DNA from 3 places in the Stenotrophomonas sp. CCNWLW162 genome. Region 1 is predicted to be linked to each of the others. Evidence: predicted binding sites of a transcription regulator. Region 1 holds the regulator's gene; each other region holds the start of a gene.
The links. The regulator FliA, encoded in region 1, starts transcription of late flagellar genes. The targets are predictions, from matches to a motif close to TAAAGTTTNNCNNNCNNNGGCCGATAA.
Positions count from the first base shown of each region.

Region 2: a site for FliA is predicted at 7,522-7,548, ahead of V9K93_RS06905 (methyl-accepting chemotaxis protein). Genes of this name have one in related genera too.
Region 3: a site for FliA is predicted at 5,478-5,504, ahead of V9K93_RS02415 (methyl-accepting chemotaxis protein). Genes of this name have one in related genera too.

Region 1 is NZ_JBBCBL010000003.1:254,889-265,125, reverse strand. It holds gene V9K93_RS10080 (chemotaxis protein CheA) at 1-1,022, opposite strand, end outside; gene V9K93_RS10075 (protein phosphatase CheZ) at 1,025-1,630, opposite strand; gene cheY (chemotaxis response regulator CheY) at 1,630-2,022, opposite strand; gene V9K93_RS10065 (RNA polymerase sigma factor FliA) at 2,080-2,823, opposite strand; gene V9K93_RS10060 (MinD/ParA family ATP-binding protein) at 2,820-3,707, opposite strand; gene flhF (flagellar biosynthesis GTPase FlhF) at 3,694-5,334, opposite strand; gene flhA (flagellar biosynthesis protein FlhA) at 5,480-7,540, opposite strand; gene flhB (flagellar biosynthesis protein FlhB) at 7,585-8,715, opposite strand; gene V9K93_RS10040 (putative bifunctional diguanylate cyclase/phosphodiesterase) at 8,859-10,237, opposite strand, start outside.
Region 2 is NZ_JBBCBL010000002.1:416,718-426,954, reverse strand. It holds gene V9K93_RS06940 (TIGR03364 family FAD-dependent oxidoreductase) at 1-459, shown strand, start outside; gene phnF (phosphonate metabolism transcriptional regulator PhnF) at 500-1,246, opposite strand; gene V9K93_RS06930 (alpha-D-ribose 1-methylphosphonate 5-triphosphate diphosphatase) at 1,347-2,489, shown strand; gene V9K93_RS06925 (TonB-dependent receptor) at 2,628-5,240, shown strand; gene V9K93_RS06920 (transporter substrate-binding domain-containing protein) at 5,295-6,011, opposite strand; gene V9K93_RS06915 (VOC family protein) at 6,094-6,465, shown strand; gene V9K93_RS06910 (arylamine N-acetyltransferase family protein) at 6,530-7,372, opposite strand; gene V9K93_RS06905 (methyl-accepting chemotaxis protein) at 7,577-10,114, shown strand; gene V9K93_RS06900 (PepSY domain-containing protein) at 10,193-10,237, opposite strand, start outside.
Region 3 is NZ_JBBCBL010000001.1:501,667-511,903, reverse strand. It holds gene V9K93_RS02435 (SIR2 family protein) at 77-1,942, opposite strand; gene V9K93_RS02430 (O-antigen ligase family protein) at 2,533-3,810, shown strand; gene V9K93_RS02425 (glycosyltransferase family protein) at 3,810-4,802, shown strand; gene V9K93_RS02420 (barstar family protein) at 4,830-5,222, opposite strand; gene V9K93_RS02415 (methyl-accepting chemotaxis protein) at 5,536-7,758, shown strand; gene V9K93_RS02410 (glycine zipper 2TM domain-containing protein) at 7,926-8,294, shown strand; gene V9K93_RS02405 (ABC transporter permease) at 8,413-9,540, opposite strand; gene V9K93_RS02400 (ABC transporter permease) at 9,537-10,237, opposite strand, start outside.

The sequences.
Region 1 (10,237 bases):
ACCAGCGGGTCGGCCAGGGCTTCGACCAGGTTGCGGTCGAGCTCGGTTTCGGCGCCGATCAGCTCAAGGTCCACTTCCTTCTTCAGCGAGCGGGCAACGTCGCGGGCGACCTTGGGGAAGCGCGAGAACACCTTGCCCACCGGCTGCATGCGGGTACGCATCACCGCCGACTGCAGGCGTGCGGTGGCGATGTCCAGCGTGGATACCGCACGGTCCAGCTCCTCGTCGCGCAGGCGCGCACGCAGGGTCTTCAAGCGATTGCGTGACAGCACCAGTTCGCCGATCAGGTTGACGATCGCATCCAGGCGCTTGGTATCCACGCGCACGGTGTGCTCGGCTTCGGCCAGTGGCTTGGCGGGCGGCTTGGCCGCCGGTGCGGGTGCGGCTGGGCGTGGCGCGGGCGGTGCCGCCGGCACTGCGGCGACCGGTTTGGTGCCGGGTGCGGCGCCACCGTGCAGCTGGTCGAGCAGGGCTTCGAACTCGTCTTCGCTGATCAGGCCGTCGTCGGCCTTCTTCGCCGGTGCGACCGCGGTCGGGGCTTTGCCGCCGTGCAGCTGGTCGAGCAGGGCCTCGAACTCATCGTCGGTGATCAGGTCACTGCCACCGGCGGCGGGCGCAGCGGCGGCCGCCGGGGCGGTGGCGCCACCGTGTACATCGAACTGCGCGATCAGCTCGGGGGGCGCGTAGCCCGGTTCGGTACCCGAGGACACCGCATCCAGCATCGACTGCAGGTAATCCAGCGATTGCTGGGCGGCATCGAAATGGTGGGCCTGCAGCACCGCCTGGCCGGCGCGCGCGGCGCCGAGGGCTTCTTCGGCGGCGTGGCACAGTTCAACCATGGCCGTCACGCCAAGGAAGCCGGCGCCACCCTTCAGCGTGTGGTAGCCGCGGAACACCGCATTGAGCTGGTCGCCGTCCTGGGGTGCCTGCTCCAGCGACACCAGCTGTTCGCCCAGGCGATCCAGGATTTCCTGCGCCTCGATGATGAAATCGGCAGTGATGTCGTCGGATACCGCGCTCATGCTTACAGCCCCAGATCCGACAACAGGTCGTCGGCGTCGTTCTGCGAGACCGCGTGGCGGTCCAGTCCCTTCAGTGCCGGTCCGGCCAGTTCCGGGTCGGAGCGATGCTGTTCCGGCGGCAGGCCGAGTGCGCCGAAGCCTTCGTGCACGCGGCGCACGATGCCGACCACGCGACGGATGATCTGCCCGGTCAGGTCCTGGTAGCTCTGGGTCAGAGCGATCTCGGTCAGGTTGTGGCGGATGCGCTCGAGCTGCGCGTCCTGGCCAGGCTGCAGGCCTTCGGCGCGCAGCTGTTCGGTCAGGCTGCGGCATTCCTCGGCCAGGTCCAGGGTGCGGTGGGTGGCCTGTTCGGTCATCGCCACCACGTGGTCCAGACGCGCGCAGGCGTCGTCCAGTTCGCCGGCTTCGTCAGGCACGGTCGGCAGCTCACCCAGCGCCTGTCCCAGCTCGCGGGCCAGCCGCGAAAGGCCGCTCATCATCGGCTGCGTGCGCAGTGCGACCAGCCCGTCGATGCGCTGCCGCCACGCGGCTTCGTCACCGGACTCGAGTGCGTCCAGGGCTTCCTGAAGGCGCAGGGCGAGGGCGTTCCTGTCGACCGTGGTATCCATCAGGCGCTGGCCGCCAGGCGTTCGAAGATCTTGCCGAGCTTCTCTTCCAGGGTCTGCGCGGTGAACGGCTTGATGATGTAGCCGTTCACGCCGCTCTGGGCGGCTTCGATGATCTGCTCGCGCTTGGCTTCGGCCGTCACCATAAGCACCGGCAGTGTCTTCAGCTTGGCATCGGCGCGGATCGCCTTGAGCAGTTCGATGCCGGTCATCACCGGCATGTTCCAGTCGGTGACCACGAAATCGAACGGCTGGCTCTGCAGCAGCGACAGCGCGGCATGCCCGTCCTCGGCTTCGGCGGTATTGGTGAAGCCCAGATCGCCCAGCAGGTTCTTGACGATCCGACGCATGGTCGAGAAGTCGTCGACGATCAGGATGCGCATGTTCTTGTTCAAAGCAGAGTTCCTTTGTTGTTCAGTCCGGGCGGCCGGGGGCAGCCGCCTCGGGCATGTTCATTCTTCGAGGCCGGCGTCCGCCGCCTCGAAAATCTTCAGTCGACCACGCAGGCGCAGCACTGCCTGGCCGTGGATCTGGCAGACCCGCGATTCACTTACGCCAAGCACCGCGCCGATCTCCTTCAGGTTCAGCTCCTGCTCGTAGTAGAGCGACAGCACCAGCTGCTCGCGCTCGGGCAGGTGGCCGATCGCCTTGCCCAGCTCGCGGCCGAACTCGCCGCGTTCCAGTACCTGCTGCGGGGTCGGGCCGCCCTGGGTGACGGTGTCCAGCTCGCCCTGGTCTTCGATGCGCGACTCCAGGCTCAGCACCTGGCCACGTGCGGCGTCTTCCATCAACCGCAGGTATTCGGGCAGCGGCATTTCCATCGCCGCGGCCACTTCGGTGGCGCTGGCGGCGCGGCCGCTGCTCTGCTCCAGGCGGCGGATGGTGGCGGCGGCATCACGAGCGCGGCGGTGCACTGAGCGGGGCACCCAGTCGCCACGGCGGATCTCGTCGATCATCGAGCCGCGGATGCGGATCGACGCATAGGTCTCGAACGAGGCGCCCTGGTCGGCGTCGTAGCTGCGCGAGGCTTCGATCAGGCCCATCATGCCGGCCTGGATCAGGTCATCGACCTCGACGCTGGCGGGTAGGCGCGCAGCCAGATGGTGGGCGATGCGCCGCACCAGGTCCGAATGCTGGGCGATGACTTCGTTCGCCGCCGAGCGCTGCACTTCCCTGTACTGGGCTGCGCCTTTCATGCCGTCACCCCACGCTGCTTGAGGATGCGTTCGAGGAAGAATTCGACGCCGCCACGCGGTTCGGTCGGCGCCTGCCAGCGCGCGGTACGGCGCGCGATCTCGGTGATCGCCAGCGCGGCCGGGCTGGACGGATAGGCCTTCACCACCGGCTGCTGGCGCTGCACCGACAGGCGCAGCCAATCGTCCTGCGGAACGCAGCCGAGGTAGTTCAGCGAGACATCGGCGAGGAACTTCTCGCAGACACGGGTCAGCTTTTCGTACAGCACGCGGCCCTCGTTGGGGTCGCGCACCATGTTGGCCACCACCTGGATGCGGTCCACGCCACGCTCGCGCGACAGCACCTTGATCAGTGCGTAGGCGTCGGTGATCGAGGCCGGCTCGTCACAGACCACCACCACGGTGTCCTGTGCGGCCTGGCAGAAGGTCAGTACGCCATCGTTGATGCCGGCGGCGGTGTCCACCACCATGATGTCCAGCTCGCGTTCCAGCTCGGAGAACACGTTGACCAGGCCGACGTGCTCGGCCGGGGCCAGCTCGGCCATGTGGCGGCGGCCGGACGCGGCAGGGACCACCAGCACGCCGTTCGGGCCTTCGACGATGACGTCATCCAGCGAGCAGCGGCCGGCGACCAGATCGGCCAGGGTAAAGGTGGGGTTCAGTCCCAGGATCACGTCGATGTTGGCCAGGCCGAGGTCGGCGTCCAGCAGCAGCGTGCGCTTGCCCATGCCGGCCAGCGCCACGGCCAGGTTGGCGGACACATTCGTCTTGCCCACGCCGCCCTTGCCGCCAGTGACCGCAATGGTGCGCACAGGGCCGAGCGGCTCGCTGCGGGTGGCCGACAGCGGGAAGGTCTTGGTCAGCTTGGCGTACTCACGCGACGGCATGGTTCAACTCCGGGTTGCAGGGCATATCGGCCGCGCGGCGCAAATCTTCAAGGCGAAGTACGAGATTGGCTGCACTGGCCCGGTGCAGGTCCTCCGGAACGTCCTGGCCGTCGGTCACCCAGGTGATCGGCAGGGCGTGGTCCACGGCCACCGACAGGGCGTTGCCGAAGCGGCCGGTTTCGTCCAGCTTGCTCAGCACCAGGCCCTGCAGGTTGGCCGCGCCGAAGCGGCGGACCACCTCGTCCATGTCGCCGAAGCTGGTGTTGGCTGGAAGCACCAGCAGGGTGCGGACCTGGCGGGCGGCACGCAGCCACTGCAGCTGGGCGGCCAGGGCACGGTCGCGCGGGCCCAGGCCGGCGGTGTCGATCAGCACCAGCTTGTAGTCCTTCAGGCGTTCCAGCAGCTGGTCCAGGTCGGTGCCGCTGTTGGCCTCATGCACCGCGATGCCGAGCTGGCGGCCGTAACCGTACAGCTGCTCGCGGGCACCGATGCGGGTGGTGTCGGTGGTGACCAGGGCGACATCGCGCGGGGCGTGCTTCTCGGCGAAGCGCGAGGCCAGCTTGGCGATGGTGGTGGTCTTGCCGGCGCCGGTCGGGCCGACGAGAGCGATCACGCCGCCTTCCTCCAGCGGGTCGACCGGAGCGATCGGCAGCTTGCGCGAGATCAGCCCGAGCATCAGGCCGCGGCCGCGGTGCGCATCGGTCTCCAGCGGGATCTGCATGGCCACGTCGCGGGTCAGGCCGGCGTCGAAGCCGTACTCGTCCATCAGGTCCAGTGCAGTGGCGCGCACCGGGCAGCCACGCAGGCGCTCGTCGGTGAAGCGGTTCATCTCGCGCTCGATCACCTGGCGCATGCCGGCCACTTCCTGGCGCAGCTGTCGGATCTCGGCATCGTCCTGGGCGACCACGGTCAGCACCGGGGCTGGTGCAAGGGTCGGTTCCGGGGCGGTGTCGATGGTTGCGTCCGCCATCGACGGTTCGTCGGCGAAGGTCTGCGACTGCGCGTCGGCCACAACGCTGGCCGGCAGCGGCAGCGGCGGCGGCTGCACCGCCACGGCCGGGGCCGGGCTTTGCTGATGCTCGGCATGCGGCGGATCGATCTGGAAGCGCGCACGGTTGGCCGGGATGATCACGGCGGGTGCAGCGACAGCGTCGGCGACGGCGTCTGCGAACGGGCCGAAGGCCTGTTCCGCACGCGCCGGTTCGTTGACGGCAGCACGCGCCAGGGTTGCGGCGAAGCCGGTGCTGCCGCGGGTCGGCACGATCTCGTCGGCGCTGTCCAGGGTGCGGCCGGTGGCACCGACGGCGGCGCGGGCCAGCGCGGCAACGGCCGAGGTGGTCGCAGCCACCGGTTCCGGTGCCGGGGTGGCACTGCGGCGACGGGTCACTGCAGCGATCACCGCGTCGGCGGCATTGCGCGGCTTTGGTACCGGCGGCGGGGCGATGTCACGACGCGAGGCTTCCAGTGCACGCTGCACGGCGCTCTCGTCGTAGTTGGCGGCGGCAACGATCTCGATGCCTTCCTCGATCCGGCGGTTGGACAGGATCACGGCGTCAGGACCATGTTCCTTGCGCACCAGGTTCATGGCCGAGCGCATGTCGGCGGCAACGAATCGTTTGATTTTCATGCTGTGGTCACGGGACGAAGACGGCGGGGTGGCGGTCGGAGAACTCGGGTGGTCGGTGGTCTGCACGGTGCGGGTTCCCCTTGGTATCTGTCTGTTGCGTTGGTTCGAAAGTGGTGTCTGTTTTCTGGCGCATCGGAGGGCGGCGTCAGCTGATCGTTCCGACCAGCTTCAGGCGCTTGTCCTCCGGCACCTCGCTGTAGGCCAGGACCGACAGCGACGGAACGCTGTGGCGGACCAGGCGGGCCAGCGCGGCGCGCACCGGGCCGGGTACCAGCACGACCGCGGGCTCGTTGCGGGCTTCCTGCTTGCTGACACATTCGGCCAGGCTCTGGTGCAGTCGCTCAGCGAGTCCGGGTTCCAGCGCGGCGCCGTTGCCCTGCGTGGACTCCTGCAAGACACGTTCCAATTGTGGGTTGAGCGTGAACACCGGCAGCTCGGCCGACATTCCGGCGATCTCCTGCACGATGAAGCGGCCCAGTGCGGTGCGCACGGCGGCAGTCAGCACGGCCGGGTCCTGGCTGCTGGGCGCGTGTTCGACCAGCGCTTCGGCGATCTTGCGCAGCTGGCGGATCGGAATGCGCTCGACCAGCAGGTTCTGCAGCACCCGTACCACCGCCGACAGCGGCAGTGCCTTCGGCGTCAGATCTTCGACGAGCTTGGGCGCACTCTTGGCCAGGTTGGCCAGCAGGTGCTGCACTTCTTCGTGGCCGAGCAGTTCCGGCGCGTGTTCGCGGATCAGGTGCGAGAGGTGGGTAGCGACCACGGTGGCCGGATCGACCACGGTGTAGCCGAGCGTCTCGGCCTGGGCGCGCTGGTGCGGCTGGATCCAGGTCGCGTCCAGGCCGAAGGCGGGGTCCTTGCCGGCGATACCTTCCAGCGCACCGAGCGCGCTGCCCGGGTCCAGTGCCAGCTCGCGGTCCGGATGGATCTCGGCGGTGGCCACCGGCACGCCGTGCACCAGCACGCGGTAGCCATTGGCCGGCAGTTCCAGGTTGTCGCGGATGTGCACCGACGGAATCAGGAAGCCGACATCCTGGGTCAGCTTGCGGCGCACGCCCTTGATCCGCGCCATCAGTTCGCCGCCCTGGTTGCTGTCCACCAGCGGGATCAGGCGGTAGCCGACCTCCAGGCCCAGCGGATCGACCGGGCGCAGCTCGTCCCAGCTCAGTTCGGCGGTGGGCGCGGGTGCGGCCGGACGGCCCAGCGCAGTGAGTGCGGCGGCGTCACTGTTGCCGGCAGAGGCATCGGCAGCCGGTAGCTTGCTCTTGCGGTACAGCTTCCAGGCGATGAAACCCAGGATCGCGGCCAGCGTCAGGAAAGCGACGTTGGGCATGCCCGGCACCAGGCCGACCACACCGAGGATGCCGGCGGTGATCGCAAGCGCGCGGTACTGGCCGAACACCTGGCCGCTCATCGCCTGGGCCATGTCCTGCGAGCGCGAGGCACGGGTGACCAGCATCGCCACCGCACTGGAGACCAGCAGGGCCGGCAGCTGCGCCACCAGGCCGTCGCCGATGGACAGCAGGGTATAGGTGGCAGCGGCATCGCCGAAAGGCATGCCATGCTGCAGCACGCCCACGGCCAGGCCGCCCAGCATGTTGATGAACAGGATCAGGATGCCGGCGATGGCATCACCACGGATGAACTTGCTGGCACCGTCCATCGCACCGTAGAAGTCGGCTTCCTCGCGCACTTCCTCGCGGCGCAGCTTGGCTTCTTCACGCGTCAGCAAACCGGCGTTGAGGTCGGCGTCGATCGCCATCTGCTTGCCGGGCATGGCGTCGAGGATGAAGCGCGCGGTCACTTCCGAGACGCGGCCGGCACCCTTGGTGATGACCACGAAGTTGATGATGGTCAGGATCGCGAACACCACGATGCCGACTGCGTAGTTGCCACCGATCACGAACTCGCCGAAGGCGGCAATGACCTTGCCGGCCGCGTCGTGGCCGTTCTGGCCGTTGAGCAGGATCACGCGGGTGGAGGCCACGTTCAGGGCCAGCCGCAGCATGGTGGTGACCAGCAGCACGATCGGGAAGATGGTGAAGTCCAGCGGGCGCTTCACATAGACCACCGCCAGCAGCACCATCAGCGAGATGGCGATGTTGAAGGTGAACAGCGCATCGAGCACCGGTGCGGCCAGCGGCACCACGACCATGGCCAGCAGTGCCAGCACGATCAGTGGCGCGCCAAGGCCCTGGCGGATCATCTCCAGGGCGCGGCGGGTGTTGAAGCCGGGGGAGGGCTGGGCGCTCACGGGCGGCCTCCCTTGCCGAATTCATCCACCTGGATGTGCGGGCTGTCCGGCATCGGGCCAGTGCGCCAGGCGCGCAGCTGGTAGACGTAGGACAGGACCTGGGCCACGGCCGAATACAGTCTCACGGGGATTTCCTTTCCGAGTTGGCCTTCCCGATACAAGGCGCGTGCCAAAGGCGGCGCCGAGACGATGGCGACCTTGTTGCCATCGGCCACTTCACGGATGCGCAGGGCGGTCTCGTCCACGCCCAGGGCGACCACTTTGGGGGCGTTCATGGCGCCGCCCTCGTACTTCAGGGCCACCGCATAGTGGGTCGGATTGACCACCACCACGTCGGCAGTGGGTACCGCCTCCATCATCCGGCGGTTGGCCATCTGCTGCTGCAGCTGGCGGATGCGGCCCTTCACCTCCGGGCTGCCCTCGCTTTCCTTCATTTCGCGGCGCAGCTCTTCGCGGGTCATCTTCAGCTTGCGCATCCAGTTCCAGCGCTGGTACGGGGCGTCGATGGCCGCCAGCACCAGCATCGCGCCGGCGGTTGCCAGCAGCAGGCGCAGGGTGAAGCCAAGGCCGTCGGTGATGGCGGTCTCCAGCGGGTGGTGGATCAGACCGCGCAGGGTGTCGAAGCCGGTCCATACCACCAGCCCGGCGGCAACGCCGACAAAGGCCACGCGCAACAGCGACTTGGTGAACTCGGCGATGGCCTCCGGGCCGTACAGGCGCTTGAGCCCGCTGATCGGGTTCATGCGGTTGATGTCCGGCAGCATCGCCTTCTGCGACCAGCGCAGGCCACCCATCACCAGTGGCGCGACGAAGCTGGCCAGCAGGCAGACCAGCACCAGCGGCGCGATCACCAGCATGAACTGCAGCAGCAGGTCGCCGAAGTGGCCGAACAGTTCCTTCGGGTTCTGCCGCAGGCTCTGTTCGGGGCTGAGCGCATGCTTCATCCAGGCGCTGGCGCCGCGGCCGATCGAGCCGCTCATGGCCATCACCGCCAGTACGCCGGCGCCGAACACGGCGGCGGTGCCGAGTTCGCGCGAGCGCGGCAGGTTGCCCTGTTCACGGGCATCGCGCAGGCGTTTTTCGGTGGGTTGTTCGGTCTTTTCGCCGGCGGATTCGTCTTCGGACATCACGGGCACTGCGGCAGGAGATGCCGGGGTGCGAGCAAGAACCGTGCCGTGACGGGTTCATGTGCCAACCAAGGTTGGCACCTACCAGAGCAGGCACCGGCAGCGCCGGGTCATGCCCGGGGGGGAGCCGGGTGCGGGCTCGGCTACAGGGGCGCGTTGCCGCTGGGCGGCGGGCTCTGTGCCAGTTCCACACGAGGCCGGGGCAGGTCGTGCAGTTGCATGAAGCGGGCGGCATCGACCGGGCGACCGAGCAGGTAGCCCTGCAGGTAATCGCAGCCCAGCCGTTCCAGGTAGGCGCGCTGGGCGGCGGTTTCCACGCCTTCGGCCACGATGTCCATGTCCAGCGCATGGCCCAGCGCCACGATCGCCGAGACGATCACCACATCCTCGGCGCTGTGCTCCAGATCGCGCACGAAGGCGTGGTCGATCTTGATCTCGGTGGCTGGCAGCCGCTTCAGGTACAGCAGGCTGGAATAGCCGGTGCCGAAGTCATCGATGGAGATGCCCACGCCCAGTGCCGACAGCGCCTGAAGCAGGCGCAGGCTGGTATCGGTATCGCGCATCACGGTGCTCTCGGTGATCTCCAGCACCAGGTAGCGTGGGGTGATGCTGTAGCGCTCAAGGACGTCGCGCACGTCATGCAGCAGGTGCGGTGAGCTGAACTGCACCGGCGACAGGTTCACCGACATCGACCAGCCTTCATGGCCGGCGTCGTGCCAGCGGCGCAACTGCTGGCAGGCCTGGTCCAGCGCCCAGCGGCCGATTTCATTGATCGCGCCGCTGCGCTCGGCCAGGCGGATGAACCGATCCGGCGGGATCAGGCCATGTTCCGAGTGCCGCCAACGGATCAGTGCCTCGGCGCCGGCCACTTTCTGTGTGGCCACGCGGATCTTGGGTTGGTAATTGAGGAACAGCTGTTCGCTGCCGATTGCCCGGCGCAGGTCGGCAAGCAATCTGAACTGTTGCTCGGCGCTGTCGTTCATCCAGTCGGCGAACAGCACGAAGGCGTTGCGCCCCGATTCCTTGGCCTGGTACATCGCGGCATCGGCGAAGGCCATCAGTTGCCGCTCGCTGGCGGCGTGGTCCGGGCAGATCGCCACGCCGATGCTGGCGGTCACCTGCAGTTCGTTGTCCGGCAGCAGGGGCCCGCTGCCGACCGCCTGCAGGATGCGCCGGGCCAGGGTCGGAAGATCCTCGTCGTGCTCGATGCGCACCACCAATACGAACTCGTCGCCGCCCAGACGGGCCAGCATGTCGTTGGGCCGAAGCAGTTGGCGCGTGCGTTCGGCCACCGCCACCAGCAGTGCATCACCGGCCTGGTGGCCATAGGCATCGTTGACCTGCTTGAAGCCATCCAGGTCCATGAACATCACAGCGAAACGGCTGCCGCCCTGTTCGGCCTCGGCCAGTGCCTGGACGATGCGACGCTGCAGCAGCAGGCGGTTGGGCAGGCGGGTGAGTGGGTCGTGCAGTGCGGCCTGGGTCAGTTCCTGCTGCGCGTCGGTCAGCGAGGTGCTCAACA
Region 2 (10,237 bases), on a different contig from region 1:
GCGGCCCTCTGTGGCGGCCTGTCGCTGGTGCACTACGCCGGATTCCGCGAGGCCGCCGATGTCGCGCCGTTGCAGGCGCGTTACCAGGCCGAGCATGCCGACCTGATCGAGCTCGGCATCCACGTGATGGCCGCGCAGAACGGCCAGGGTGAAATCACCATTGGTGATTCGCATGCCTACGCACATACGCACGATCCGTTCGATGAGCACGCCATCAACCAGAAGGTGCTCGATTACCTGTCCCGTTTCATGCAGGTACCCGACGCGCGCATTGCGCAGACCTGGCACGGCATCTATCCCAAGCTGCTGGATGGCAGCAGCGAATTCGTCGCCGAGCCGGCACCGGGCGTGACCATCGTCAACGCCATCGGTGGCGGTGGTCTGGGCATGACGCTCAGCTTCGGTCTGGCCGAAGAGCTGGTGGACGGCCGCTACACGGCGCTGCGGCGCGCAGCCTGAGGCGCTGCACGCGGCGGGTGCAATGCCCGCCGCGCTTTCGCTAGAGGTCGCTGCTGACCATCAGCTGCACCCAGTCACCGGCGAAGCAGGTGATGCCGAACTGCACCGCTTGCCCCTGTGGATCGACATTCAGCGAATGCACGCACAGCACCGGCCGTCGCGTCGATTGCCCGAGCACGCGCGCGACCTCGGCATCGGGCAGGCGCGCCATCACCGTGGTGTGCCGGCGCAGGTAGTCGGTCACCCCGAATGCGGCCAGCGTGCGGGTCACCGACGGCGTGCGTGCGAACACCTCGCCCAGCCCCGGGAAGCGGGTGGCCGGGAAATAGGCTTCGCTGTGGTCCACAGTACGGTCTTCCACCTGGCTGGAGTACACCACCCGATGCACGCGCTCGCCAGCGATCAGGCCGAGCGCGCGCGCTACCTGGCGGCTGGGCACCTGCACCCGGGTGTCGATCAGGGTGTAGTGGCTTTCTACGTTCAGGTCATGCATGGCCCGGCCGAAACGCGTGCGTCGGCTGATCGGGTAGTGGTACGGATGCTCCTGCACGAAGCTGCCGCGGCCGGTTTCGGTGCGAATGTAGCCGCGCTCCTCCAACGCCTCGATCGCGCGCCGCACGGTATGGCGGTTGACTGCGAAGCGCGTGGCCAGGTCCTGCGCCGAGGGCAGCTGGTCGCCTTCCACCAGCTGGCGTTCGCGGATCTGCCGCAGCAGCGCCTGTTCGATCTGCTGCCACAGCGGCAGCGCCGAATCGCGCGGCGTCAAGGCCGGGTCGGTCATGGTCATCAAACCTCCATCTGCGGCTGCTGGACTAGACAGGTGCACTGCACGTGCGGGCATATCAACGCGTTGCGGTTGCAACGGCATGACACAGACGGCGAAATCCATGGGCGAGCGCATTCTCGACAACCTGAAGCTGGTGCTGGCCGACGAGGTCGTGCACGGCCACGTGGTGCTGGACGGGCCGTGTATCCGCGCGGTGGGGCGGGGGCGGGTGGGGCTGCCGGGCGCAGAAGACTGTGGCGGCGACTGGCTGATGCCGGGGTTTGTCGAGCTGCATACCGACAATCTGGAGAAACACCTGGTGCCGCGCCCGGGCGTGGCGTTTCCCGCCGCGGCGGCCGTGCAGGCGCACGATGCACAGTTGCTGGCTGCTGGCATCACCACGGCCTGCGATGCCTTGGCGGTGGGCGACGTGGAAGCCGACAGCGTGCGCGTGCGCAGTTTGCAGGCCGCCCATGCGGCGCTGGTTGAGGCGCGCCGCGCCGGCGGCCTGCGCGGCGACCACTACCTGCACCTGCGTGCCGAGCTGCCGTATTCCGGGTTGCTGCCATTGCTGGAGCCACTGCTGGATGATCCGGCGGTGCGCCTTCTGTCGCTGACCGATCACACGCCGGGGCAGCGCCAGTTCCGGAATCTGCAGCGCTATGCGGCCTACTACGGTTTGCCGACCGACACGGAGACCGGTTACCTGGATAAGCTGCTGCAGGCACGCCGTGCGCAACAGGCGCGCTATCGTCAAGCACACCTGCAACAGGTGCTGCAGTGGGGGCGCAGCCGCGGCCTGTGCCTGGCCAGCCACGACGACACGGTGGCTGCGGATGTAGATGAAGCCGTGGCCTGTGGTGCACGCATCTGCGAGTTCCCGACCACGCTGGAGGCCGCTGCCGCCGCACGTGCAGCCGGTCTGACAATCGTCGCCGGCGCACCCAACCTGGTGCTGGGCGGCTCGCATTCCGGCAACGTGGCGGCGCTGGAACTGGCACGTGCCGGCTGCCTCGATGTGCTGTCCTCCGACTATGTGCCCGCCAGCCTGCTGCCGGCGCTGGGCGTGCTGTGCGCGCAGCTGGGCTGGAGCCTGCCACGTGCGGTGGCCACGGTCAGCCATGCGCCGGCGCAGGCGCTGGGCCTGCAGGATCGCGGTCGCATCGGCGAAGGCCTGCGCGCCGACCTGCTGCGGGTGCGTGGGTCCACGCCGGACTACGTGGCCGAGGTCTGGGTGGCCGGCCGTCGCCTGCTGGCCCAGTAGCCGCCGCGGTGCGAACACCTAGACAGCTGCCCCGACCTGCCTAGTGGATGCCGCCTGCGCTTCACCGCACTGATCGAAAGTGGCCGCCATCGCCGCTCCCGCCGGAGTGGCCCACTTTCCCTTGCCGCCGCCATCGCCATGTCCACACTGCCTTCGCGCCATCCGCTTACCCTGGGTCTGCTCGCCCTGCTGCATGCCCCGCTGGCCGTCCAGGCCGCCACGCCAGCCGCGACCGATACCGTGCCCACCACCTCCGCCGTCGACCTGGACACCGTCACCGTGGTCGGCAGCATCGTCAGTGGCGAGAAACAGGCGCTGGATGCACAGCGCGAAGCCAGCCATCTGATGAACGTGATCAGTGCCGACGGCATCGGCAAGCTGCCCGACCACAACGCTGCCGAAGCCGTGCAGCGGGTTCCCGGTGTGTCGATCGAACGCGACCAGGGCGAAGGCCGCTTCGTTGCCGTGCGTGGCCTGCCGGCACAGTGGAACTCAACCACCCTCAACGGTGACCGTCTGCCGACCGCCGAAGAGGAAACCACCAGCCGTGCCACGGCATTCGATTTCTTCCCGACCGAGCTGATCGAGCGCATCGAAGTGAGCAAGACGCTCACGCCCGACCGCGAAGGCGACGCCATCGGTGGCCAGGTCAACTTCGTCACCCGCACCGCACCGACACGGCGCACGTTTGCCGCCAGCGTGGCCGGCAACTACAACGACAAGGCAGTCGACACCGGCACCAGCGCGAACGTGCTGTACGGCGACCGCAGCGCCGATGGACGCTTCGGGTTCCTGATCAACGGTACCTACTGGAAGCGCCCGTGGGCGACCGACAACTTCGAGCCGCGCCGCAGTGCCGACGGCCTGGGCGTCTACCGGCTGGAGCTGCGCGACTACACCGGCGAGCGCACCACGCGCGGCGTCAACGGTGGCATGGAATTCCTTCCGGCCGATGGCCATCGCCTGTACGTGCGTGGCCAGTATGGCGAGTTGAGCGACGATGAGACCCACTACAAGCACCGCTACCGGTTCGACAAGGACCGCGTGGAGCTGCAGAACATCCACAACGAGCTGATCACCGAATTCAAGACGTTCGAATTCGGCGGCCAGCACACCTTCGGCCGGGGCCAGGTGGACTGGAAGCTGGCCAGTGCCGAGAACGATTTCCGTTATGGCTGCATTCCCACCTGTGCCGACAACGCGTACTTCGTGGTCCAGTTCAACCAGGGCAAGGTCGGCTACCAGGGCCTGCAGGACCGTGGTGTGGGCCGCAACTCGTACAACACCCTCGATGGCGGCAACGTTGCCGCCGACACCCCCGAAACCCATCTGCCGCCGAGCTTCGCAATGGATCCGCGGAAGATGTCGCTGAGCGCGGTGGAGCTGTATCGGGTGGCGATCAATGAGAAGGACAAGGCGGTCGCGCAGCTGGACTTCAGTTTCGACGCGAGCGACACGCTGACCTGGAAGATGGGGGCCAAGTACCGCGACAAGCAGCGCCGCGCGCGCTTCTCCGACGAGTTCTATGCCTGGAACTCCGCCACCGGCGGGCCGGTGCCGACCCTGGCTGACTTCCCGTTGATGGACCAGCCGGACCGCAGTGGCTACGACGTCGGCAATGGACGTGACTACGCCCGCGATTTCTCGCAGGTGGTACCGGTGCAGGCATTGGCCGAATGGTACCGGCAGAACAAGCAGCACCTGGTGCTGGTGCCGGGCGATTCGGCACTGGTGGCCAACGGCGCGGCGCTGGGTCGCAACTTCGACGTGGCCGAGAAGCAGTACGCGACCTATGCGATGGCCACCTGGAAGCCGGACGAGCGCTGGGACGTGGTTGGCGGCGTGCGCCTGGAACGCACCGCCACCGACGTGCGCGGTCTGGTGCTGGAGCGTGACGCCGATGGCAGCAGCGCGCTGGTGCCCAACCTGGGCCGCAAGCGCTACACCTCGGTGCTGCCGCAGCTCAACGTGCGTTTCTCACCGCGCAGCGATCTCAACCTGCGGCTGGGCCTGACCCGCAGCTTCGCCCGCCCGAACTTTGGTGACATCAACCCGGGTGGCTCGTTCATGGAAGCCGATGGCACCTTCACCTCCGGCAACGCCAACCTGGACCCGACCTATTCGGACAACCTGGACCTGATGGCCGAGTGGTATGCCGGTCCGCTGGGTCTGCTGTCCGGCGGGGTGTTCTACAAGAACATCAGCAATCCGGTGTTCCAGAGCAGCAGCACCGGCAGCTTCAACGGCAACCCCAACGTCACCTTCTACCGGCCCGAGAATGGTGACGATGCCAAGCTGTGGGGCGCAGAGTTCGCCTTCGTGCGCCGCTTCGATTTCCTGCCCGGCCTGTGGAGCAACTTGGGCATCAATGCCAACCTGACCCTGATGGACTCGCGCATGCGCATTCCGGCTCGTAACGGCAACGTGCCGATAACCGGCCAGGCCGACCGCCTGTACAACGTCACCGTGTACTACGACGACGGCGCCTTCGCTGCCCGTCTGGCCACCAATCACAAGGGTGCCTACATCGAAGCGCACGGCGACAGCAGCGTCACCGACGCCTGGTACGGCGCCAACACCTCGGTCGACTTCAGCGCTTCCTATACCTTCGATCGCTGGACGGTGTTCGCCGAGCTGAGCAACCTCACCAACGAGCCGTTGAAGTACTACCAAGGCAGCCCGCAGCGCCCGCTGCAGGTGGAGTACTACGGCCGTCGTGCGCAGATCGGCCTGAAGTATCTGTTCCAGTAAGCCGTACCGGCGTTCTGTAGAGTCGAGCCAAGCTCGACCGCTTCTGCTCTTCAATCATCGCACCAGCGTGACCGCCTGCCCGGCACGGGCGAAGGCCTCAGCCAGCAACGGGCCGGCCTTGATCGCCTCCACTTCCTCGAACAACGCCCTCAGCGCGTCGGCCGGGCGGGAGGCCGGCGCTGCCACCGCCTGCTGGATCGCGGTGAAGCGGTCAGCCAGCACGCGGTGGCCAGGATGGATCTGTGCCCAGGCTTCCAGCGGCTGGCGCACGCCGGCGGCGGCATCCAGGCGCCGCTGCTCGAACAGGGTGATCGCCGCCGCCGACGTCTCTGCCCGCTCGATCATGGCGTGGCGCAGTTCGCGGCTGAGAAACAGGTCGTAGGCCGCACCGCGGCCGACCGCGATGCGCAGTCCGTCGCGGTCCAGGTCGGCCACCTGTTGCGAGGGGCTGTCCTCGCGCACCAGGTAGGTGCCTTCGATCTCCACGTATGGGGCACTGAAGGCGATGCGGTCGGCCCGCGCCGGATCGATGGCCAGGAAGGCCAGGTCCCATGCATCTTCGGCCGCTGCGGCGACCACCGACGCCGCAGCGTCGTGGCAGGTGAAACGGGCCTGCACGCCCATCCGCTGCGCCATCGCTGTGGCCAGCTCCAGTGAAGGGCCACGCGGTGAACGGGCATCACCCTGCGCCAGCACTGGGTTGCCCAGGTTGATCGCTACGCGCAGAAAGCCTCGCGGTGCCAGTGTGCTTCGATGATCGGCCAGGGACATGCAGGGCTCCGCGGAACAGGGGGGCGTCCAGCATGCCAGTGCTGCTGCGCAGGCAGCGTCAGCGTCCGGTTATCCTGCGCGGATGAATCCGATCCTGCATGTCGAGATCCCAGCCAGTGACCTGGCCCGTGCCATCACCTTCTACCAGCAGTGGTTGCAGGTGCAGGTGGACGAACCGATCCTGCTGCACGATTGCCGGATGGCCTACCTGCCGTTCGGCGATGAAGCGGCAGGGGCCAGCATGGCGCTGGTGCAGGGGGCGGACTACCGGCCGTCAGAACAGGGCGCGCGCATCTACATCGGGGTCGATGACCTTGATGCCAGCCTCGAGCGAGCCTTGCAGATTGGAGCCGAACTGTGTTTCGGCCCCGCTGATGCCGGTGACTGGCGCGTGGCCGAGATCCGCGACAGCGAAGGCAACCGCATTGCGTTGCAGGCGCGCGCGATTCTGTAGAGTCGAGCCATGCTCGGCTGCTGTTGGTCGCGCCGTCAATGCACCAGTCGAGCATGGCTCGCCGCTACAAGTGGGTCGCGGCCCGCGAGCGCTGCAACCATTCGTTGATCGCCGGGTCCAGCCGCGGGTCGTTCGGCAGCAGCATGCCGAAGCGCTGCTGCAGCACCTCGCGCACATCGCCGACATCGTGCAACGGGCGCTTGTCCGGTGCCTGCCCGGGCCGGTACTCGGTGTAGTTGCCGCTACCAATGGTGCGGCGCCAGTCCGGTCCGGTCAGCGACGCACGCAGCTGGCCGGGGAAGCTCGAATCCGGATGGGTGCACACGTACCAGTTGCCCACCACGTTGTCGATCGGGGCCGGTGACTGCAGGTCGAAGCGATACATCGCCCGCCAACCATCGCTGGACTCGGCGGAGAGCACGAAGTCTCCGTCGCCGGGCAGCCGCTGCAGCAGATAGCGTTCGTGCGGCGTTGCCTGCGGCTGCGCACCCTGCAGGCGCAGAGGTACGGTCGGGGTCAGGCTGCCGAAGCCGGCGTCCACCAGCCATTCGTCACCGTCCACGTGCACGCGCAGCAGCAGGTGGGTGCGCGCCGTGAGCTCGCCGTCCCGTGCCGCCAGTAGAACGCGCGCGCTCAGCGGCTGCGCATCGAAGCCCAGCGCCTGCAGCAGCGCCAGCAGGCCGCCGTTGAGTTCGAAGCAGTAGCCGCCACGACGTTCATCGAGCAGTTTGCGCTGCACGCTGTCCAGGTCGATCGGCACTGCATCGCGCAGCAGGCAGCTGAGGGTTTCGAATGGCAGCAGTGCGTTGTGGCGCTGCTGCAGCAGGGTCAGGCCCGCCAGTGTTGGCGGTGGCGGTGCATCCAACTGCAGGCGCTGCAGGTAGCGGGGGACATCGAGCGTCGTCATGCGGCCACCGGTCGGGGGGAGGGAGGTCCACTGTGTTCCCCCAACCGGGGTTGAGGTCAAGCAGTGCGCGGGTGTCATCCCCCCGTCGCCTATGCCGGGTACAAAGGCCGCGTCCGCCAGCAATCGGTGGGACTGAACCAAAAAAAACCTAAAGTTGCCCCATATCCAGCCGATACAGGTGCGTCCTTCCGCCTGGAGTCTGTCATGTCGGCCGTTGTCCCCCACCTCCGGTCCCTGCGCATGCGGCTTGCCGCGTTGCGCTCGGCGTCCCCCGGCCTGCTGCTGTGGCTGCAGCCGCACCGGCTCAGCGTGGCCGACAAGCTCAAGGCGACCCTGTGGGTCTGTGGCCTGGGCCTGGTGGCGATCGCCGCCGTCTACGCGTGGACCGGCCATGCCAACGCCCTGGCCGCGCGCAGCCAGGCCAGCTACCAGCGTGGCAGCGATCTGGCTGCCAGCCTGGCCACGCGGGTGGCCGAGGCGCGTCGTCTGCAGACCCAGTATGCACGCAGTTTCGATGATGCCGACCGCGCGCAGCTGCTGGCGACGCAGAAGGCGCTGCAGGCCGATCTTCAGGCGCTTCGCGCGATGCCGATGGACGCCGGACGGCGCAAGGCGCTGCGGGCGCTGACCGAAGCCGCCGGCGCGTTCTCGCAGGGTGTGGCCGCCCTGTTCGAACGCGTCGATGAGATGGGTCGTGGCGATGCCGGCCTTGCCGCGCAGCTGCAGCAGGCCGCTGACACCCTGCAGGCGCAGGTGGATGCGCTGCAGCGGCCGTCGTTGGCGCTGTCCCTGCAGAAGATGCGCCGACAGGAAGCACTGCTGCTGCTCGATGGCGACTCCACCCATGCCGACCGTGCGAGCGAAGAGAAACTGCCATTCGATCTCGGGCTGGTGGGGCTGCCGACCGATGCGCAGGATGCCCTTCGCAACGGCATGGAATCCTATCAGGTCGCGTTGCTGGGCTATACCGCCGCCCGCGTTGGCCTGGATGTGGAGGCGCAATCGCTGCTGGACACCGCGGCCAGCGTCGCACCGGCGCTGAGCGCCTTCCAGCAGGCCCAGGTCGCCGCGCTGGGCAAGGCACAGGCGCGCCAGCAGGCCGGTGCACGCACCATGAGCGTGCTGTTCGCAGTGACCCTGCTGCTGGTCGCCGGTGTGCTGATCACCAGCCTGGTACTGGCGCTGCGCGCGGTACGCCAGCCGATCCAGGACACCCTGCGCTTCGCCAGCGACATTGCCGAGGACCGCCTGGACACCACGCTGCGTGTGTACAACGCCAACGACGAGATCGGCCAGCTGGCCCAGCGCCTGGTCCACATGCAGCAGCGCCTGCGCGCGCGTATCGAAACCGAGCGTGCGGTAGCGCGCGGCAATACCCGCGTGCGACAGGCCTTGGACAGCGCACAGACCGGCTTGATGGTGGTCGATGCCGAAGGCCAGGTGGCGTATGCCAACCCTGCGCTGCTGCAGCTGCTGGATCTGCAGGCCGAAGACCTGGTGGGCGGTGACGCGGTGCGCCTGCACCCGGCGCTGGCCAGCCTGGCCGGCGTGCGCCAGCGCGAGGAGCGCGAGATCGGCCACGCCGGCGTGCGCTACCAGTTGATCGCCAACGCCATCATCGACGAGGGCCATTTCCTTGGTGTCGCGGTGGAATGGCGCAGCCGCGCCCTGGAAACCCTGCTGGAAACCGAGGTGGCAGCCCTGGTCGATGCCGCCGCACACGGTGACCTGCACGGACGTATTGCACTGGACGGCAAGCAAGGCTTCGTGCGTACGCTGTCGACCAGCATCAACCGGCTTCTGGTGACCTTCGAAACCAACCTCGGCGATCTACAGGCATTGCTGGCGGCACTGGCACGCGGCGATCTCAGCGTGCGCATGGAAGGTGAGCTGCAGGGCGTGTTCGCGCGCATGCGTGACGATGCCAATACCACCGTCGCGCAGCTGGGCCGCATCGTCACCCGCATCCAGCAGGCCACGTCCAGTCTGGATACGGGTGTTGGCGAAATCGTCGCCGGTCACCACGACCTGTCACAGCGCACCGAGCAGCAGGCGGCCAACCTGGAAGAGACTGCAGCATCGATGCATGAACTGACCGATACGGTCGGCCGCAACGCCGATGCCGCAGGCCGCGCTGATGCGCTTGTCCAGGGCGCGGCGGCAGTGGCCCAGCGCGGCGGTGAGGCGGTCGGCCAAGTGGTGGCAACCATGCATGGCATCAGCGAGGCGTCTCGACGCATCGGTGACATCACTCAGTTGATCGATGGCATCGCCTTCCAGACCAACATCCTCGCGCTCAACGCGGCGGTGGAAGCGGCGCGCGCCGGAGAGCAGGGTCGCAGCTTCGCCGTGGTGGCCGCCGAAGTGCGCCTGCTGGCACAGCGCAGCGCCGAGGCGGCCAAGCAGATCAAAGGGTTGATCGAGGATTCGGTGGCGCGTGTCGGCCAGGGCAACCAGCAGGCCGAACAGGCTGGCACCACGATGGGCGAGATCGTCGGCAGCGTGCAGCAGTTGGCCGAGCTGTTGGCCGGCATTCGCAGCGCGTCGCAGGACCAGCATGCCGGCATCGCGCAGGTGAACCAGACCATCGTGCAGATGGAAGCCAGCACCCAGCGCAACGCCAGCCTGGTGGAAGAGGCTGGCGCCTCGACCGCACAGATGCAGGCGCAGGTGCATGCCTTGGCCGAGGCGGTGGGGGCGTTCCAGCTGCAGCCGGCGCGGCAGGCCGCACGCGCGGCATGAACGCGGTCGCCGAGCACGGCCCGGCGCTACCCGAGGCAGATTGAAACGGTAGCGCCGGGCCATGCCCGGCGGGATGGCTCAATACACGTCGCGCCGGTAGCGCCCGTTCTCCAGCAGCGTCTC
Region 3 (10,237 bases), on a different contig from region 1:
TGCTCAGGAGAAAAGGCCAGCTCCGGTTCCGAAAGCAAGGACAGCGGCGGTAGCTGCGAGCGAGAAACATCTACCATCACTGCCTCCGGTCAAAGTATTTGTCGTGATGTCCAGGACGACTGAAGCCGGTGAGCGGTGAAATGCGAAAGGCTGCATCGACTCCCTCTTGATCTTCTATTCCGAACGCGTGAAAGGTGACGCCGTGTGGGGACGTGAGCAAGCTCGCCCACGCGTCGATGATGTTGGCCCAAGCACCGTTGTACTTGGTCGCCCAGCGCTCTCGTCTCCAGTCAGCGGTCGGATCTGGCTTGCGCTGCGTCGACCAGCCCAGCGGGTCGCCTTGGGCCGTGTCAGAAGGAGCCAGTCGCTCATCTTGCGGTGCTTCTACGGCAGTGTACGGGTCAAACCCGCACCACCAGCGTCCCTCAATCTCTTCCAGCCGAACCGAGATGGCTTCGTTGTAGTTGCGACCGAACTTATTCCCCGTGAGCTCGCTTCCATAGGCCGCCTTGAGCTTGGATAGTTGGCTTTCGCGGCGATGTCGCTGCTCGTCTGTTTCGTTGACCCTTGCGCTGGCAACCATAAGCGAGTGCCCGGAACGCTTAAGTCTCGGAATCAACGGTCGTCGCCGGGCCAATGCGCGAAGGAGGGCATCGTAGATGAGGCCTAGCGCCCAGCTGTCTTGGACGGGGTCCAGCGTCCAATGCCCGTTTAGCACTGGTTTCAGACTGTGCAATGAAGCGAGGATTTCTGCATCTTTGCCGAAGGCTGCGAGCTCATTCCCAACCATTGCCACCGCCGACCGGCACTTCGTGGCCTTGAGCATTTCCCGCACCTCAACGATGGAGGATGGGCGGCCCAAGGCTACTCTTCTTGCCGTTATGGGGAGACTTTCAACCAGCAATGCGGAGAGGCGCAGCACGGGGAACTTCCGTGCTTCCGCCGTGCGCACGGGGATGGGAGCTGCGAGCTGGGTCGGCTGGAACGACAGGACATGGTCCAGCAGCGGGCTGGGAAGGCTGATTTGGTTGAGCAGATCGCCGGCCAACTCGTCGAACGTCGCGGACTCGATGATGAAGACGCTGACTCCCGCAGACACAGCCTTCTGCAAAAAATCATTCACAGCCGGCAGGAGCTTGGAGCGGGAAGACGCACACCAGTAGAGGCTGCTTGGGAAGGGGTTCTCGTAGGCCAGGACCGACTCAAGCGCCTCCATCACGGAGGAATCGCGTCCGCTGTAGCCGACTACGACCAGACCGAACCGCTTGCAGGCTTCAACCATAGCCCGGCGCAGATCATGGTCTTGGGAAGCCAGCTCGCTCGTGGTGTTCTTCAGGGATGTTGAACGGTAGTCGCCATGAAGTTTGGCGATGAGGGGCCAGTCAGACTCATCCAGGCAGCGCGTAGCCAGGTGTGCAGAGTCTAGAGTCGCCACCGTAGGCTTGCTCGCGGCACCTGGGGGCATTAGGGATGCCGCCAGCAGGCTGGATTCTTCAATCAGAGGATCAAAGTTGGTCGTGAAGACGCAGGGAGCCTTTGAGGCGCTTATCAGACCGGCCAGCATGCGGTGCCCAAAGCAGGGGGTGCCCTTGCTGATGGCGTCAGCGATGTATTGGCGACGATGGGTCTCTTGCGGATAAATCGCCTCGAACGCGGCCGCATACTCGGTCGGATCGTTAGGAGGCGGAAGGAGCGGGGTGCGAGAGAAGAACTCGTCAATGCGCTGAACCCACAGCGGATCGCTCGGATCAACGTTTCGGCGAGGGAACCGGGTCTCTTGGCAATAGAGCCTGGCTTTGAAGTCCAGGATCATGTCGTAGCCGGTCGGGATGCCAGAGGCCGCAGAAGCGCCGGCACCGAGAAGCCACGCGTGAAGCTCGGGTCGGAGGGCAAAGGTTGTAGCGAACTTAGATGCAGAAATAACCTGGATGGATTTCGTCATCAGGCAGCTGTTGAGTGGCCAGGTGAATGGGACAACCCAATCCTACTACCGCTCGTGTCTCATCTCCTTAGACTCCGAGATTGGAATCGATTCCAATCAACAAAAATGGGTCGGGCTTGCTGCAGGGGGCTTGTTGCGACGGTGTTGCGTTTTGAGCGGTGTTCCGCCGCCAACGGGCCAGAGTCATTGCTGCAGAAGGCTTTGCTTGCATATGATTCCGATGAATCCATCATGCTTCATCAGCGGGGTGTGGTCCTTGGACGCCTTGGCGTTGCTGGTGTTGTCTTTTGTATCAGTCACTTGGGGCGTTTCGCGTCTTGGGCAGGGCGTCGGGGCGTGGCCATGCGACCACGGCCGGCAGGGCCGTTAGTGTAGCGACCTGGGGCGGTCGGTGATCCGCAGCGTCGGTGCTCCGGGCAGGGCCGTTGGCCGGGCTGTCTGCAGGCCAACGCCACACGCCCATACACCTGTGGTTTGGTTGATTTCCGTAGGCCCCCACGGTAGTGTCAGCCCCGGCGATTTCCGCCAAACGGCCTCCATGGAAACCGGGGCAACTCATCCCCGGGCGGGCGTTGATGGAAAGAACAAGCATGACTGCAGCCAGCACGGCCGCCGAACCTCGTTACACCTGGCGTACCGTCCTGCTCAGCATTCTGGTCGCACTTGTCCCGCTTGCCGGATCCGCACCCTACAACCTGCTGAAGGCGGTGCTGCTGCTGGCCCTGCTGGTCACCGGCGTGGTCCTGATCCGCCGCCAGCCCGATGTCCGACTGCGCTACCACATCGCCCGGTTCATCGTGATCGTCTGCTTGCTGCGCCTGGCCTACGCCTTCTACAGCATCGGCTGGCACGGCCTGCGCTGGAACGAACTGGACCTTCCGGCACAGACACTGATCTACCTGGGCACGGCCGCGGTGTTCGCCACCGCCCTGGACTGGCGACTGATCTGGAAGATCTTCGCTTTGTCGACCCTGATCTTCGGTGGCTCGTGCATCGTGCAGCACCACATGATGGGGCTGGAACGCGCACATGGTTTCAGCGGTGGTGAGTGGACGGCCATCGAGTTCACCATGGTCACGCTGTGCATGGCGCTGTTTTCGGTCATCCGGCTGATCCAGCCGAACGTCCATCCGGCCGAGCGCTGGCTGCACGGCATCGCCATCACGGTGGGCGTCTACGGTTCGATCCTGGCGCAGAGCCGGGGGCCGATCCTGGCGTTCATTCCCGCAATGCTGATGGTGATCGCCGTGCACGTCCGGCGCACCCGGCGCTGGCGCGGCGCGTTGGCCTTTGTCGGGGCGCTGGTCATCGGCGTGGCCGGTGCCACCAGCGTGCTGAACCACCAGGTCATCCAGCGCTTCGGTGAGGTCAGTGGCGAAATCTCCGGTTTCAGCCAGGAGAACGAGGTCGGCTCGGTCCGCGAGCGCATTGCAATGTGGGGCGTGGCGGTCGACGCCTTCGCGGAGCACCCGTTGGCCGGTGTCGGCCTGAACCAGTTCGGCACCTATGCACGCGAAGGTATCGCCCGCGGCGAGGTCTCCGATTCAATCGTACGTTACAACCACCCGCACAACGAATACCTGGAAGCGGCGGCGACCGGTGGTGTGCCGCTGTTGGTGATCATGCTGCTGATCTTCATCCTGCCCGGCATCCACTTCGCGCGACGTCTCGGCCATGCCGATGAGACGACCGCGATGATCGCCACCGCAGGACTCGCAGTGGTCATTGTCTACGCACTCTCGGCGTTCACGGACAACGTGTTCTACCGGGCGATGCCGCATTCGTTCTATTTCTACCTGGTGCTGGGCTTCATGCTGGCGACCGCATTGCCTGCGCGCAACCTGCACCGGGAAGGGAGTGCCCGCTGATGGCACATATCCATCTGCTGGCCGCCGACAACCAGCGTGGCCTGTCCCATGACATCCAGGTGATCGAGCGCTCGCTGCAGCAGCTCGGGCACGAGGTGACCGTCAGCCGTCTTGATGCAGTGCGCAATGGCGGCGCCTGGAAGCTGCGCGGGATGCGCCTGCGCAGGCTGCTGGCCTCGTGGCTGAGCCTGGGCCGGAAGCCGGCACGGTTCGACATCAACATCTCGCTGGAGCATGTCCGGCCGGCAAGCTTCGGCCTGGCGAAGGTCAACCTGCTGATTCCGAATCCGGAATGGGTGTCCGCACGCAGCCTGCGCATCCTGCCGCGGTTCGATGCACTGCTGACCAAGACCGAAGAAGCCACGCGCATCTTCAATGCACTTGGCCTGCGCGCGCTGGAGGTCGGCTTCTGCAGTCGTGACCGTCACGACCCTTCGGTGCCGCGCAAGCCGCGCAGCTTCCTGCATGCAGCCGGTACCAGTCGCATGAAGGGCACGGCAACGCTGGTCGAGGTCTGGAAGCGCCATCCGGAGTGGCCGTTGCTGACCGTCCTGCGGGGTGGTCCTTCGGACGAGGACGAGGGCGGTGCCGCGAACCTGCGGATCGTCCGCGAGCGCCTGCTCGATGAGGAAGTGCGGCGCCTGCAGAACGAACATGCGTTCCACCTGTGCCTGTCGCAGACGGAAGGCTGGGGCCACTACCTGGTGGAGGCGATGAGCTGTGCGGCGGTGGTGATCACCTGCGATGGCGCGCCGATGAACCAGATGATCGACGACAGTCGTGGCATCCTCGTTGCTGCCCATGAGGGCCAGCCCTGCCACCTGTCCAGGACCTGGCACGTGGACGAGGCGGCGCTGGAACAGGCCATCGAGCGTGCCTTGGCGATGGATGCGCTGGAGTGGAGCCGTTTGGGCGCGGATGCGCGCGCGTGGCATCTGGCCAGCGAGGTCGCGTTCCCGAAGCGGCTGGGTGAGGCCCTGGCCAAGCTCTGAGGCGAACACGCTGTGGTTGGTGCGTGCTCAGGCGGGGACCAGCGTGACCTGCGGGTGGCCGTTGAAGATCTCCATCACGATCTCGAAGTAGGTCTGTCCCTGGCCCTGTTGCAGCGCCGCCAGCTGGTCGGCGATCACCGCGGTGTTGAAGGTGCCGGCCTGATCGAGTTTTGACTGCAGCCAGGCCTGGGTGGTCCTGCGGCCCAGTGCTTCGCGGCTGTGCTCGATGTCGCGCCACACAACCGTGGTGGAGGCATGACCAGCGAGAGCGCCGTAGCCACCCCACAGCAGATCATCCAACGCGTCCAGGCTGGGTCCCAGCTGCCAGTCTTCGTCGGCCATGAACACGCGATTGATTTCCACGTAGAGACTGGCGATGTCGTTGATGGACGCGCCTTCGATGTGCAGGATCCGGGTCATCTGCCGACTGTAGCCGTCCCGGGCGTCGCCATGCCATGACATGCCCGGTCCGGGACAGTTCTGTCATGTGCAGATAATCCAGGGTCATCGTGCACAGGGCCTGGCGTGATTATGGCGTTAAATCCATGTGATTTTCATCGGGCACTGGCGTGTCAGCGGTATTCGATAAATGATATGGCGCCATTATCCGCTTCTTTATTTTCTGACTACCTGCACAGTTTCATGTATTTGGATCGGTCCATATATAAAGTCCCGTAAAGTTTCCCGTCGCTGCGCCGCCATCGAACGTACGGCCACGATCAAGGGAATTGAGATGCTTGCCTTACGTAATCTCCGTGTGGGATCCCGGCTTGGCGCCGGCTTCGGTCTGCTGCTGCTGTTCATCATGGCCATCGTCGGCCTCGTGCTGTATGGAAATCACCTGAAGTCCGCCCAGTTCGAGAAAGTGGTGGACGTCAACATGGTGAAGATGCGTTTGTTGAATGACATGCTTGATACCAACAACGCGGTGCTGATGCATCGCCGCCTGATGGTGATCAAGCGTGGTGACGAGTTCGACAAGGATTACCAGCGTGCCCAGGAGTTGTCGCGGACCTATGACGGTATCTGGGCCAAGTACATCAAGATTCCGCGTGATGCTACCGGCGACACCCTGGTTGCACGCATCGAGGCCGCCCGCAAGGCCACCGATGCGTCAACCCAGCAACTGCATGAGCGCATGAAGTCCGGGGATTTTGATGGCGCAGCGAAGGAGCTGCTGGCCGAGCACGGATTGGCAACGGCCTGGAATGAATCCATTTCGGCCCTGCTGCGCCATCAGGAAACGCTGACCGAACGCAGCCGCGAAGAGTACCGCGCAACAGAATCGTGGACCGGCACGCTATCGATCGCGTTCGGGGCACTGAGCCTGTTGCTGGGCACGTTGGCGGCCTGGGCGATCACCCGCAGCCTGACCCGCCCGCTGGAAGGAGCGGTGAAGCTGGCCGATGGCATCGCCAATGGCCGTCTGGACAGCAGCATCGACGCCACCGGCAATGACGAGGTGACCCAGCTGCTGAAGTCGATGCAGCGCATGCAGGCACAGTTGCAGTCGGTGATGGCGGCACAGGGCGAGCTGGCCCGCCAGCACGATGCCGGCAGCCTCAGCTACCGCATGGATGAAAGCGCGTTCCCCGGCGACTACGGGCGCATGGTGCACGAGACCAATGCGCTGGTCGGCTCGCACGTGCAGGTGCAGAACCGCTTGATCGAGGTGATGAAGCACTACGCGCGTGGCGACCTGTCGGTGGACATGGATCCATTGCCCGGCGAGAAGGCGGCGATCACCCAGGCGATGGATGAGACCAAGAGCAGCCTGTCGGCGATCAACAGCGAGATCCGCCGCTTGGCAACCGCCGCTGCGGCAGGTGACTTCAGCCTGCGTGGTGACGAGGATCGCTTCGCCTACGATTTCCGCGACATGGTGGCGGGGCTCAATCGCCTGATGCAGACCACCGACGAGAACCTGGTACAGGTCTCGACCCTGCTGCAGGCCATCTCGCGCGGTGACCTGACCGTGCGCATGCAGGGCGATTTCCATGGTGTGTTCGCGCGCATGCGTGATGACTGCAATGCCACGGTCGATCAGCTCAAGCAGATCGTCGGTCGCATCCAGGCCAGTGCATCCAGCATCAACCTTGCGGCAGGTGAGATCGCCTCGGGCAACACCGACCTGTCGCGGCGTACCGAGCAGCAGGCGGCGAACCTGGAAGAGACGGCGGCATCGATGGAGGAGCTGACCTCCACCGTGAAGCAGAATGCCGAGCATGCACGCCAGGCCAACCAGCTCGCCATCGGCGCGCATGGTGTCGCCTCGCAGGGCGGCGAGGTGGTTGGCCAGGTGGTCACCACGATGACGGCCATCGAGGCGTCGTCGAAGAAGATCGCTGAGATCATCTCGGTCATCGACGGTATCGCGTTCCAGACCAATATTCTGGCGTTGAATGCCGCGGTGGAAGCCGCGCGTGCCGGCGAGCAGGGCAGGGGGTTTGCAGTGGTTGCCAGCGAGGTACGCACACTGGCGCAGCGTTCGGCAGGCGCGGCCAAGGAGATCAAGGGCCTGATCGAAGACTCGGTCGGCAAGGTCGCCGACGGATCGGCCCTGGTCCGCCAGGCCGGCACCACGATGGGTGAGATCGTGGCCTCCGTGCAGCGGGTGACCGACATCATGGCCGACATCTCCGCCGCCTCGCAGGAGCAGAGCTCGGGTATCGAGCAGGTCAACCAGGCGGTGGTGCAGATGGACGAGACCACCCAGCAGAACGCGGCCCTGGTGGAAGAAGCGAGCGCCGCCGCACGCTCGATGGAGGAGCAGTCCAACCTGCTGGCCGAGGCGGTATCGGTATTCCGCACCGGCGCAATGACGGCCGCAGCTGCGGTACGCCCGGCCTTGGCTGCAGTGGCTGCCACCGTTACCCCGGTGCGCCGTTCTGCACCGCTGTCGCCACGCATCGAACCGACGCTGGCGGCCAATGCGGGCGGCTGGGAAGAGTTCTAGCAGGGTTGAAATGCCGGCAGGGAGACGGCGCCCATCGCGATGGCTGATCGCGATGGGCGCGAATTTTCTTCCTGAACGGCTGATGGCCGATGAAGTGGCGGACACATGCATTTCACTTCCGGTTGCCAACCGCGGGAGGAAACTTGTGCCATACCGGACCTCAGGAGATGGCCATGAAGACTTCGACCCGATTGCTTGTGCTGGGCACGCTGCTGGCGGCATCGTCCGTTGCCGGCGCACAGACCTACGGACCACGTGATGAAGGACGCAAGTTCAATGACGGCAGCCGCGTGGTCTGCAAGAACGTGGAAGTGCAGCGCAACTCGCGCGACCCGAACCGCATCACGGGTACCGCGACTGGCGCCGTGATCGGTGGCCTGCTCGGCAACCAGGTCGGCGGCGGCAACGGCAAGAAGCTGGCCACCGTGGCGGGTGCCGTCGCCGGTGGTGCGGCGGGCCGCCAGATCCAGGGCAACAGCCAGCAGAAGAATGGTGATCGCGTGGTTGAACGCCGCTGTGAGCGCGTCTACCGCTGATTGATCGACCCGTCACCCCTTCCACACTGCAGTACTCGGACGCCGGCCCCACGCCGGCGTTCGTCGTTATGCAAAAAGGGGACGGAGGGGATTAAGTCGCAATCCCCCAACCGGCCGCTTACGACTTAATCCCCTCCGTCCCCTTTTTTGCGAGGAGGCGCCAGGCGGCGAGGGCACCGTAGAGCAGTAGCAGGGTGCTGAGGGTGATCAGCTCGTGGCTGACTTCCGCAAGACTGGCATCCATCTGGTTCAGGCGCACCATCAGGTTGATGCCCGAGGTGGTCGGCAGCAACTGCGCCAGCCAGACCAGCGGTTGCGGCGTCATCACCGCCGGCCACGACAGGTTGGCCAGGAAGAACAGCGGGATCGAGGTGGCAATGATGTACTGGAACGCACGCTCGCGGGTGCGGAAGAAGCTGCCGACGAACAGGCCGAACGCCACCGTGGCGGCGATGAACAGGGTGCCGCCCAGCAGCTGGCCCAGCGGGTTGCCGCCGCGCGGATAGTCCTGCACCCAGGCGGTGAAACCGGCGTAGTAGAACAGGCCGAACAGTCCGATCAGGCCGAAGCCCAATGCCATGCCCCCCAAAGTCGGGAGGTCGAAGCGCAGTCGCCGACCGAGTGCGAGGCGGCGGCCGCCGAGCAGGACGCCGATGCCCATCAGCAGCGTCTGGTGCACGATCAGCTCGGCCACGCCGGGCACGATGGCGCTGCCGTAGCCTTCCTGGGTGTTGTACAGCGGGCGCTGCACCAGGGTGATCGGTGGTGCCTGCGGCGCGCCCATGAAGGCGGCCTGGCCGACCACGGCGTCACGCCCGAAGGCACCCAGTGCATCGGCCACGCTGCCCAGCACCCAGCTGGCGCGGCCCAGGTAGGCACCGTTGCCGAGCAGCACCAGCTTGGCAGGATGGCCGCGCAGGATGTCGCGCTCCAGGTTGGCCGGGATCAGCACGACGCCTTCGGCGTGGCCGGCTTCCAGCTGTTGGCGTGCGCTGTCGATGTCGGCCGGTTGCCCGACCACGCGCGCGACCCGCAGTGCATCGAGCTTGCGCAGCAGTTCGCGGCTGGTCGCGCTGTGGTCTTCATCCACCACCAGCACCGGCAGGTTGCCGGCCACCTGGTGGCGGTATGCGGCCGGGTAGAAGAACGAATACAGGATCACCGCGCCGACCATCACCACGATCGCATAGCGGTCGCACAGCACCGCCATCAGGGTCTGCCGCAGGCTGCGCCACAGTGCGCTCATGCGTCGGCCCCTGCCGGTTGTGCGGCCTCGGGCGCACGCGCGAAGGCGATCAGGCGCAGCCCACCGATGCCGCCGGCTACGACTGACATCAGCAGCAGCGTGGCCAGCGGCCACGACGAGACCAGCAGCGGCGAACCGATGAACTGCTGCTGGGTCTGCAGCTTGATGTAGGCGCTCAGTGGCAGCAGCTGGTGCCAGATGCGGGTGAACAACGGGCCGTCCAGCACCGGGAAGGTCGCGCTGGAGAACGCCAGCGCGGTGCCGATGCTGAGGCCGACCGCGGACAGCGCGGTGCCCATGTCGCGGGTGACGCCGACGAAGAACAGCGCGTAGGCGGCGGTAGCCAGATAGAACAAGGGTTGTGCGAGCAGCAGCAGGAGCACGCTGCCCGCCACGCCATCGCCGCGCAGCCAGGCGAGGTAGCCGATGCCGAGTGCGCCATACACCGAGAACAGCAGGATGTATGGCGCGACCTTGCCGGCGATCGCCGGCCACGGCGTGCGGCCCAGCCAGGCGCGCAGGGTGCCGTCGCGGATCTCGCGGCCGAGGCTGCCGGCCACGGCAAGCGCCAGTACCAGTGACAGTACCGCCGGGAAGATCAGCGGCAGCAGGAACAGTTCGTAGCTGCGTGCAGGGTTGTAGAGGATGTCCGACTGCACCGCGATCGGCGCCGCACGCAGCTTGCCCGGGCCGACCT